3 regions of the Flavonifractor sp. HCP28S3_F3 genome follow, and region 1 is predicted to be linked to each of the others. Evidence: riboswitches for the same ligand, from Rfam matches in the RefSeq annotation. Region 1 holds a riboswitch; each other region holds the start of a gene.

Region 1 (3,270 bases):
GCTGTGGAGAATATGTCCGCCGTTTCCGGTCATTACCAGCCCGCCGGAGCCGCTGCCGCCGGGCATTTGATACACATAGCAGTTGGCAATGACAGAGCCGGAGAACATCGTTCCCACAAGACCGCCATATTGGGTGTCCGCCCAGGAATAGCAGTTGATCAGCTTACCATAGAGCTTATCCACCAGGGGCACATTGGTGATGCTGCCGTTGGCACCCAGGTTCTGAATCACGCCGCTGGGGCCAAGGGTGTTGATGACAGGATTCGGATACTTGTCTGCACCTGCAAAGGTTACGGTAAAGCCATTGCCGTCCAGCACACCATTGAAAGGCTTGATTTGGGTACCAAACGGATCGTAAGTACCCACATAGTCCACAATGTCGTTTTTCAGTTTATAGTAGCCGGCGCCGCCTTTTGTCGAAAGCTCCGCCAGCTCCTCGGCTGTGGAAATCATCGTCCACTCCTGGCCCTCCGGCAGCTCCGTCACCGCAGCCGGATCTGCGATCTCAACCAGAGCGTCGACAGCGTTTTTCAGGGAAGCAGTCTGCTCGGCCAGCTTTTCCGCAGTAGCGGCTGGATTCTGTAAAAGGTTTTTGGCAGGCTTGAGGGCTGCCTGTACGGCAGACCAGCTGGCATCGGTATACCGGCCCTTTTCACTGGGCACTTTTGCGATCTCGTCCTGAAGGGCCACACGTTCCGCCGCCGTTGCCGTGGTGCGGTCGGGAACTAAGCCGTCAATTGCCGCCTGCAAATCCTTCCTTGCCCCATCAATGGCGGCCTGGGTGGCGTCTGCATTGTCCAGAACGGCTTTTGCCTTGTCACGGGCAGCCACAAAGGCCTCCCAACTCTCAGATGTATAAGTAACATCTTCTTCGTCAGGAACGGCATTTGTATTGTCCTTTACCCTGTCGTACAGCTCCTGAAGTGCCGTGCGATCCGCCGCAGGTTTCTCTGAAGCAATCGGCTTGGGCACGCCGCCCTCGTCCATAGCCCAGTACAGCAGCCCGGCCTCGTGGACAGCGTTCAGCTGCGCCATGGCATACGGATATTCGTCAGCATTGATTTTCTTGTTGTTCGTATCGGTAAAGTCGCCATTGTATACAGCGTCATAGAGGGTATAATAGCAGTTTTCAATGACAGGCAGACCGGTCGCCTCACCAACAAAGCCGGAGTCGGCGTTATCCGTTGTAGAGAGGCAGTTTTTAATGGTGCCGCCAGCCATGGTGCCAACAAACCCGGCAAAGCACCACGCGGTATAATCATATCCGGCCCCAGACCAGCAGTTATTCACTGTTCCGCCTGTCTGTGTGCGGGCCAGCGCACCTACGGTATCGTCCTCGCCTGCTACTTCACCGTCCAGGCAGAGGTTCTGTACGGTGCCGCTCAGGGTGTTAAACAGCGGCTGGCCGGCCACAGTAATGGTGTAGCCATTACCGTCCAGGGTTCCGGAAAAGTCAATGGCTGTCCATCCGCTCAGTTCAATATCCGCTGTCAGGACATAGCTGCCGTCAGTCATTCCGGCCAGGTCCTCCTGGCTGGACACCTCTGTTACGCCCTCCGCCGCCAGTACACCGCTGGGCAGCAATCCCAGTACCATGACAAACACCAGCAGCAGGCTCAATACTCGTTTCTTCATATTTGCTCCGTCTCTCCTTTTGAGTGTCGCTCTGCCAGGGCATAAAAAATGCCGTGACAGATCCCAATGATCGCCACAGCCGTGTTCCCATGGTCGGGTCGCATTTCGACGACCCTTTGCATTCCTTGTAGGTCTTCTGACTTGCGCTTCCGGAGAAATTCCCCACAACGCCGGATCTGCCTTCCCAGGTCTCCCCAGTGACTGACTTTCGTCAACGATCCGGTGTCTCGGCGCTTACAGCGGCGGTTACCGTTCGGGACTTGCACCCGATTCCCTTGTTCATCCCTCCCTCTGCTTCCGCCGAGACAGGGCCACAACAAATGCTCTATTTACTTGTCAGTTATCCATCTTCGCCTCCTGCCATTTCTCAAAATGCTCCGCGGCGGCAATTACGTTCTCCCACGAACGGAATCGCTCACAGAGGATCTTCGCCTGCGGTACATCACGTTTGCGCGGCGGGTATCCAAGGCGGCATCTGCGGCGGGTCACATCCTCCAGAGCACCGCAGATCTCCGGCTCCTCCGCCAGCATCTGTGACCAATCCGGCATAATCAAATCCGGTGTTGGCAATCGCCGCATCCCGGCTGCCCGCAGTGCGCCTGGCCAGGTACCAAACCGCGCTTTCAGGTAGATGCGATACAGAGAAAAGACCTCATCCTGTGTGGGCGCACGTCCCAGGCGTGACGCCGCATCGTGCAGAACAGCCAGCAAATCCTCGTCGGAATAACTGGCATAGACCGCCCTGCCAAGCCCACTGGACAGCGTAAGAGATGTATAAGGGTGCTTTTCGCCGTTGTCTGCGTACTCTGGTGGAGCTTGCTGTGCCCATTTCTGTATCAAATTGCGATATTGTTCTGCCTCTTGCGGCGTAAGCCTGGCTGGGCGAGCCTGTCTTCGCTTGCTGACGGTCTTCACCCCCTTCCGGTTTCGGGATCTGCTGCCGGTTCAGAAAACAAAAAGCCGGCAGACAATGGTGTCTGCCGGCAAAAAGCAGATATCCATTGCCGATCCCTGCAAATCGAGCGTTTGCACATCAAAAATGTACAAAAACCCTGGCCATCCCCATACATGGGCATGGCTGCAAAAATCGGCAATGGATACCACCTTGATCAATTACCATGGAACAGGCTGACAATCCTGGCTTATGGCCGGAGCCAAATACAGTAGAGGTAAGACTGCGCCGGATTCTCACCGGCTTGTCAGTTGGCATATGTCAAGCATATGACCTGTTCACGAAAATATTCTATCCGCTTTTTATGACGTTGTCAAGGGAATCCGAAGACAAGGATACCTATGGCAGCCCTTGTCTTCAACTGCCGACTTTTGCCGGGCTGGTTCTTTGGGTCAAACTTGCTGTTTCCTCAGGATCGGACTTCCGGGATCCACAGCTGGGGATGCTGTGGATCCCGGAGATCCTTGAGAGGGAAGTATGCTTCAACGAGGAGGCAGTTACTTTGCCAGTTCCTCGCCAAAACGCATCAGAATCATGGCCACTTCGGCCCGAGTAGCGGTGCCTTGCGGCACAATAGTGGTTGCGGTACGCCCGGTGATCAGCCCCTCCGCGTATGCCCAGCGCAGAGCCTCAACTGCCCAGTCGCTGGCGTTCCCGGCGTCAGTGAATGCCGAGAGATCACC
Region 2 (3,270 bases), on a different contig from region 1:
GCACAGGCACCTGGTAGTCTCCCAGAGAGCCGTCCTCAATCTTTTGGATGAGGGCAGTGGGATCACTCTCAGCCTCAGCCTTGATCTGCTGCCACTTGTCCACCGCAGCCTTGCTCTTGGCCACGATCAGGTAGGGCATGTCCAGGCTCTCCATGCCGTTGTCGCCCTGGCTCTTGCCCATGGAGAACTTCTCCACATAGAGGTCGGTGTTCTCCTTGGCGAAGGACACGATCTCGTCAATCTGGGCATAGATCTCAGACATGGTGTGGAAGTTGTCGTAGGGAGCCACCTTCAGGTCCACGGAGCCTACGGTCTTTCCATCCACTGCGGCGGTCAGGTCAAAATAGCCGCATACGTCCAGGTAGTAGCCGCCATTGACATGGGGCACGCTGAGATCGTCGCCGAAGTAGCAGCTGTTGTCAAAGGTGACGGTCAGATAGACCTGGCCGTCCACAGTCTCGGCGCCCGACACGATGTTGCTGAAGAAGGAGGTCTCCCCGTCGGCACACAGCCAGCCGCTCAGGGGGCCGCCCTGGGACTGGTTGGGGAACAGGGTTTCATCCACATATTCCTGGTCGGAATCCCGGACCAGAGACCATACCGCAGTCTCAGCGGCAGCCTTGGCCTCCGCCTCGGTCATATCCACCGGGATACTGGCCTTAAAGGTCCGCTCGCTGGTGAGGGAGATCATGTTGTCTCCGCTGTCGTCACTGGTGTTGACGAACTCGGCGGCAGGTGCGGACGGCTCGGCAGCGGATGCCGGGAACACGCACAGGGACAGCAGGAGGGCGCATACCATCACCAGAGACAGCGCCTTCCCAAGGGGCTTGTGTTGCTTCATGCTGATCACCATTCTCTTTCCTTCCGGTTTGGAGTGAATAATATTCGTGCACACCGGATATTATTGAGAAATGATACCACCATCCCTTGGTCAGGTCAAGAATAAAAATACATAAATTTCGCATATATGCAGAATATATATTTATGCGCATCCTGCCAAAAGGCCGCTGCCTCAGTGCTTACGCACGGAAGTAGCGGCCTTTTTCTGCATATTTAGCAGGGACACTGGCGTCCAGTGTGATCGATTATATAATCGGTATTATAGGTACCCGGCAGAATAAGTTGGGAGATGGGCACAAAAGTATAACCTTCCTGGAGCAGGGTCTCAATGATACCGGGCAGGGCCTCCGGGGTGTGGAGGGCAGCGTTGTGAAACAGGACAATAGAACCAGGCTGTACTTTGCTCACCACCCGCTGGGTAATATCCGCCGCCGAAAGGTCCTTCCAGTCCAGACTGTCCACGTCCCACTGGATGGGCTCCATGTCCATGGAGCGTATGGCGGAGACCACATGGTCGTCATACTCTCCATAGGGCGGCCGAACCAGGGTGGGACGTACTCCTGTAACCGCCTCTATCTTATCATTGCACGCATTGATATCCGCAACGATCTCCGTGCTGCTCAGCTGGGACATGTGGGCATGGGTATCCGAGTGATTCATCACCTCATGCCCCGCATCAGCCAGAGCTTTTACCGATTCCGGATATTTGTCCACCCAGGCACCCACCACGAAAAAGGTAGCCTTCACATCATACTGTCCCAGAATGTCAATGAGCTGCTGGGTGTCCTCGTTCCCCCAGGCGGCATCAAAAGAAATGGATATCATCTTCTGATCCCTCTGGACACAATAGATGGGCAGCTGGCGTTTGGTTGCCGCCGCGCTCACTGCGTAGGGATAATTCACCACATAGAACATCAGTGCAGCAGCCAGGACACAGGCCAGGATGGTCAGCGGCTTTTTCCGGAGCAATAAGATCTTTCCCATCATAACAAAACCCTCCTTTGTGCCAGTTTATGTTGAGGCTCACCCGAACAGAAGGGGGCAATTGAAAACGGGAACGGCTGCCTTCATCGGCATCCGTTCCCGTCTTCACGAGGGTTGGAAAATGAACGGGCTTCCCGCGCACATACGCCTGTGTGAGGAGTTCCGCTTTGGGTAAAGAAAAAGGCTGCACCCAAAAAGGGTGCAGCCCTCTGACCATCGGATTCCGATGGCTGTGCGCACCCCCTCTGGACCGGAGAGGATTCCTGTGCGTCATATGCAGGCAGGTATTCTGACTCAGGCATTCAGCGCGGCTCTCGCCTTCCCGGAGCTTGCTCCAGTGACATATGAGAGCCGCTCTGCCAATACAGCAACGGCATTGTGCGGGATTCTCACCCGCTTCCCTTTTCTGTGCGCCTTCAAGCGCACCTGCATACCCATATGATTTACTTTTTCTCCGGCACGCCCTGAAGGGTGGCCGGAACGAGGAGATTAGTCTGCCATCTCCTGCCAGTTGGCAGGATAGACAAAATAGGCGTACCGGGTCTTATCCGGGGTCTGGAAGTGGATGTGGCTTCCCTTGGGAATGTAGATGATGTCGCCGGGGCCGCCGGAGATCACACGACCGTCGATCTCAATCTCCAGAGTGCCGTCGATGACCATATCGTACTCGTCATAGGTCAGCGTCCACTCGAAGCTGGTGTGGTCCAGCTCCATAATGCCGCAGCCCATGCGGGGGGCCTCCTCCAGGGTGACTACGTCCTTGAGCTTGACACCCTCCTGCTCGAAGGGCTCGCACTTGACGGTGCTGGTCTTGATGCCGATGATACCGCTGGGGTCCACCTCTTTGACAAAGCCAGGACCAGCCTTGCCGGCGGCCTCCTCCAGCACCTTGCTGACGATCTCGCGAATCAGTGCTTCACTAACATTCATAATATGCTCCTGTTTCTGTTAAGCCTCAACCTTAGTGGATTCAATCTTGCCCAGCAGCTTGGGTGCCAGAGCGTTGGCAACGATCAGGGCGGTAATACCACCCACCAGCTTACCCAGGATCACGGGAGTAACCATGGACTGGTTGACACCGGCGGTGAAGCCCAGGTGGTCGCCGAACACGAAGGCAGCGGACACAGCAAAGGCCACGTTGAGCAGCTTGCCCTTGGGGTTCATATCGCCCATGATGTTGAACATGGCGATGTTATTGGCCAGGGTGGCCACCATGCCGGCGGAGCCGTTCTCGTCCATACCCAGAGCGCTGCCGATCTTCTTCAGGGCGCCGCCGAAGGTATCAGTGATGAACTTAACCATGGGGAAGGCGCCGATCAGCACGATGCCAATCTGGCCGCAGGTCAGCAGGCCGGAGTTCAGGGGGGTCAGGCCGGTCTCGGGATCAACAGTGGACATCACATCGAACAGGGGGAACATGATGCCGGTGATCTGCTGGAACACAGC
Region 3 (3,270 bases), on a different contig from region 1:
CGTCCAGCAGCACCTGCCCGCTCTTGGGGGTGAACACCCCGTTGAGGTTGAGGAACAGAGTGGATTTTCCCGCCCCGTTGGCCCCCAAAATGCCGGTGATGCTCCCCCGCTGTGCGGACAGCGTAATATGGTCCAGAGCGGTGGTTCCGTCCTCATAGGCGTAACACAGCTCTCTTGTTTCGATCGCGGGATTCATCCTACCGCCATCCTTTCCAAACATAGCACGAGCAGTTGTCCTCCAACTACCCCCACCGTCACCGGGATCAGCCACAGGCCGGGCGTATAGTCTCCGGCCAGGGTGGTGAGACTGCCGGCATACCCCCTTGACTCCAGGGCGGTATAAATGCTCTGGGCCTTGCGCCAGGCCCGGAGAAAGACCATGGAGGACAGCTCACCCAGGGAACGCACCGACCGGCGGAAGCCCTGATAGCCCAGACGGGATTCCTGGGCCAGACGGATGTTGGACGCCGTCTCCGCCAGCACGAAAATGAAGCGGTAAATGAGCTCCATCAGCTCCACCAGCAGCCGGGGCACGTGGAGCTTCTCCAGCGCCATGGTCAGGTCTGTGACCGGAGTGTTGAGGGACAAGAAGTACATGCACCCCACAGCGCCCATGGCTTTGCAGAACAACCGGGCTCCCTGGTACAGGTCTCCGGCGGTAAAGCCCCACAGCCGCTCTCCCACCGGGATGGCGGCCACGACCACCGTTCCCGCCGGGTAGCTGTGGATCAAAATCGTGATCCCGCCGATCACCAGGAAGGCCAGAGGCACCTTCAGGAAGTGGAGGTAGACCCTGACCGGCAGGCCTCCCAGGGCGGTAATGAGGATCCCCATCACCACCACCGTGGTCAGGCCCACCCACACGCTGTCGCAGCACAGGCACACCACCAGAGCCACCGCCGCCAGCGCCAGCTTGGGCAGGGGGGAAACCCGGCGCAGCCGGGACTGATAGGCGTAGCGGTCGGTGCCCATGGTCACTTCTCTCCCTTATTTTTATCGGATTTGGTTAACCGGCCCAGTACAAAGCCCACAACGCCCGCGCCGATGGCGGCCTGGAGTGCAAAGAGGAGGGACTCTACTTCGCCGCTGGCGGGCTCCAGAATGGGCTCGAACCAGGGCTCATAATCGGGATTCAGCTCTGTAATGGCCTCCTCGGCCGCGCCGTCGGCCCCGCCGAACTCGGCGTTGGGCAGCAGCCACAGGGGCACAGCGGCCAGGGCAATCACCAGAAGAATAAGGATCAAATTTTTCTGCCAAACTTTCATGTCCGTTCCCTCCTCACAGCACCCGCAGCTCCTGGAGCTGGGCCTTGCTGTACTTTTCCAGCACGTTGAAGATCACCACGGTGAGCAGACCCTCGGCGATGGCCAGAGGTATCTGCGTGACGGCGAAGATGGTAAGGAACTTCACCATACCGCCGTTTACGATCCCCAGTTGGAGGGAGGTAATCACGTAAGTAAACAGATCTCCCAGGGCGGCAGCGGCAAACACCGCCACGGCGGCGGGGGCATTGACCTTGCGCAGCAGCTTGTAGACCACCCAGGACAGGATGGGCCCGGCAATGGCCATGGAGAAGGTGTTGGCCCCCAGGGTGGTGAGGCCGCCATGTGCCAGCAGCAGGGCCTGGAACAGCAGAACGATAAGGCCCAGCACCGCCATAGTCAGGGGCCCAAACAGGATGGCGCCCAGGCCCACGCCGGTGGGGTGGGAGCAGGAGCCGTTGAAGGAGGGGATTTTCAGCGCGGACAGCACAAAGGCGAACGCTCCGCACATGGCCAGCAGGATCTTGGCCCGGGGTGCCTGTTCAATCCGTCTCTTAATGGAGAAGAAGCCCGCCACCACGAAGGGAATACACACCGCGCCCCACAGCAGGCACCAGTTTACCGGCAGGTAGCCCTCGGCGATATGCATGGCCCCGGCATTTACGGTGAACATCCCCGCCAATGCCGCCAGCATCCCCACCGTGAGGAGCATCTGATTTCGTTTGGATCGTCTCATAATCATTCATCCTTTCCTATCACTCGTAGGTATTTGGATCTCCGGACCGGGCAAGGTCTTCCGGCTCGAGCCTCTCTGCCGCCGCGCGTCTTCCCAGGTCTCCCCAGTGACATGGTGCCCGACGGCTCTTCTCTTACGGCAGCGGGACTGCGCGGGAATTGCACCCGACTTCCCTTTTCCCGGCCCCATCTATCTCAACAGGCTTATGCCTGGACCTGTCTGGCGTGCTCCACGAACATAGCCCGTACCCGTGGATATTCGCCCAAACCGGTGAGGACACAGCTGGTCTGATAGCCCATGCCCTCCAGAATGTTTTTCCAGGAGTCAGGCTCATCGCCGGCCAGGTCGTTTTTGGCGTGGTCACCGGCCACTGTCATGAGGGGCCGCAGCTCCACCTCTTTTACCTGGGGGCGCTCCTTCAGCCGCCGGAGGACAGCGTCAAAGTTGGGGTAACCCTCCACGGTGCCTACAATGACGTCGCTCCGACCCAGGTCGTGGAATGCATACTCCATCAGAGCATAGGCGGAATTGGCCTGATGCTCCGAGCCGTGGCCCATGTAGACTACCGCCCGTTCCTCGCTCCTGGGCGGCAGGATCTCCATCAGGGCGCGCCCCAGATCCAGGTAGTCCTCCGCTGCCGTCAGCAGGGGCACCCCCACCGTCAGCTTGTCAAACCGGCCCCGGAACTGCTCCGCCTGATCGGCCAGCTTATGGTACTCCTCCCCGTTCATCACGTGGGTGGGCTGGATCAGGATATCGGTATATCCCTCTCCGGCCAGCCGCTCCAAGGCGGTGGGCACGTCGTCGATCTCCACACCCCGCTCCCGTTTCCAGCGGCGCAGAATCATGCCGCTGGTAAAGGCCCGTCGGAGGGTACGCTCCGGAAAGGCGGCGGCCAGGTCCCGCTCGATGGCCGCGATATTTTTCTCTAAGGTATCGGCATAGCTGGTGCCGAAGGACACCGCCAGCAGGGCTTTTCCTTCCATGGTACTTCCTCCTGTGTTCATTCCCGGGCGTTGTTGCTGGCCTGGTAGAGCAGGGCGTTGCAGATAGCGGCGGCGATATTGCTGCCACCCTTGCGGCCCCGGGCCACAATGTGGGGGGTGTCCATGGTGAGGAGCAGTTCCTTGCTCTCCACCACATTGACGAAGCCCACCGGCACACCGATGATCAGGGCCGGAGCCCACTTGCCCTCCTCAATGAGCTCGCAGGCCCGCACCAGGGCGGTGGGGGCGTTGCCCACGGCCAGGATCACAGGGCCCTCCAGCGCCG

Evidence for each region. Region 1 has a riboswitch for cobalamin ahead of ACTNB1_RS09410 (S-layer homology domain-containing protein). Riboswitches for the same ligand answer to the same signal wherever they lie in the genome.
Region 2: it holds a riboswitch for cobalamin, as region 1 does, so the genes downstream of both, ACTNB1_RS03395 (polysaccharide deacetylase family protein) here and ACTNB1_RS09410 (S-layer homology domain-containing protein) in region 1, are expected to answer to the same signal.
Region 3: it holds a riboswitch for cobalamin, as region 1 does, so the genes downstream of both, ACTNB1_RS04120 (energy-coupling factor ABC transporter permease) here and ACTNB1_RS09410 (S-layer homology domain-containing protein) in region 1, are expected to answer to the same signal.

What each region holds. Positions count from the first base shown of each region.
Region 1 covers NZ_JBQHUF010000009.1:48,439-51,708, forward strand. Annotated here, with positions in the region: gene ACTNB1_RS09410 (S-layer homology domain-containing protein) at 1-1,635, opposite strand, end outside; cobalamin riboswitch at 1,745-1,969, opposite strand; gene ACTNB1_RS09415 (homing endonuclease associated repeat-containing protein) at 1,972-2,550, opposite strand; cobalamin riboswitch at 2,745-2,880, opposite strand; gene ACTNB1_RS09420 (S-layer homology domain-containing protein) at 3,085-3,270, opposite strand, start outside.
Region 2 covers NZ_JBQHUF010000002.1:165,778-169,047, reverse strand. Annotated here, with positions in the region: gene ACTNB1_RS03400 (S-layer homology domain-containing protein) at 1-841, opposite strand, end outside; gene ACTNB1_RS03395 (polysaccharide deacetylase family protein) at 1,054-1,827, opposite strand; cobalamin riboswitch at 2,087-2,269, opposite strand; gene ACTNB1_RS03390 (cupin domain-containing protein) at 2,314-2,754, opposite strand; gene ACTNB1_RS03385 (ethanolamine utilization protein EutH) at 2,773-3,270, opposite strand, start outside.
Region 3 covers NZ_JBQHUF010000003.1:29,088-32,357, reverse strand. Annotated here, with positions in the region: gene ACTNB1_RS04135 (ATP-binding cassette domain-containing protein) at 1-196, opposite strand, end outside; gene cbiQ (cobalt ECF transporter T component CbiQ) at 193-972, opposite strand; gene ACTNB1_RS04125 (energy-coupling factor ABC transporter substrate-binding protein) at 975-1,265, opposite strand; gene ACTNB1_RS04120 (energy-coupling factor ABC transporter permease) at 1,279-1,998, opposite strand; cobalamin riboswitch at 2,032-2,225, opposite strand; gene ACTNB1_RS04115 (sirohydrochlorin cobaltochelatase) at 2,202-2,984, opposite strand; gene ACTNB1_RS04110 (precorrin-8X methylmutase) at 3,002-3,270, opposite strand, start outside.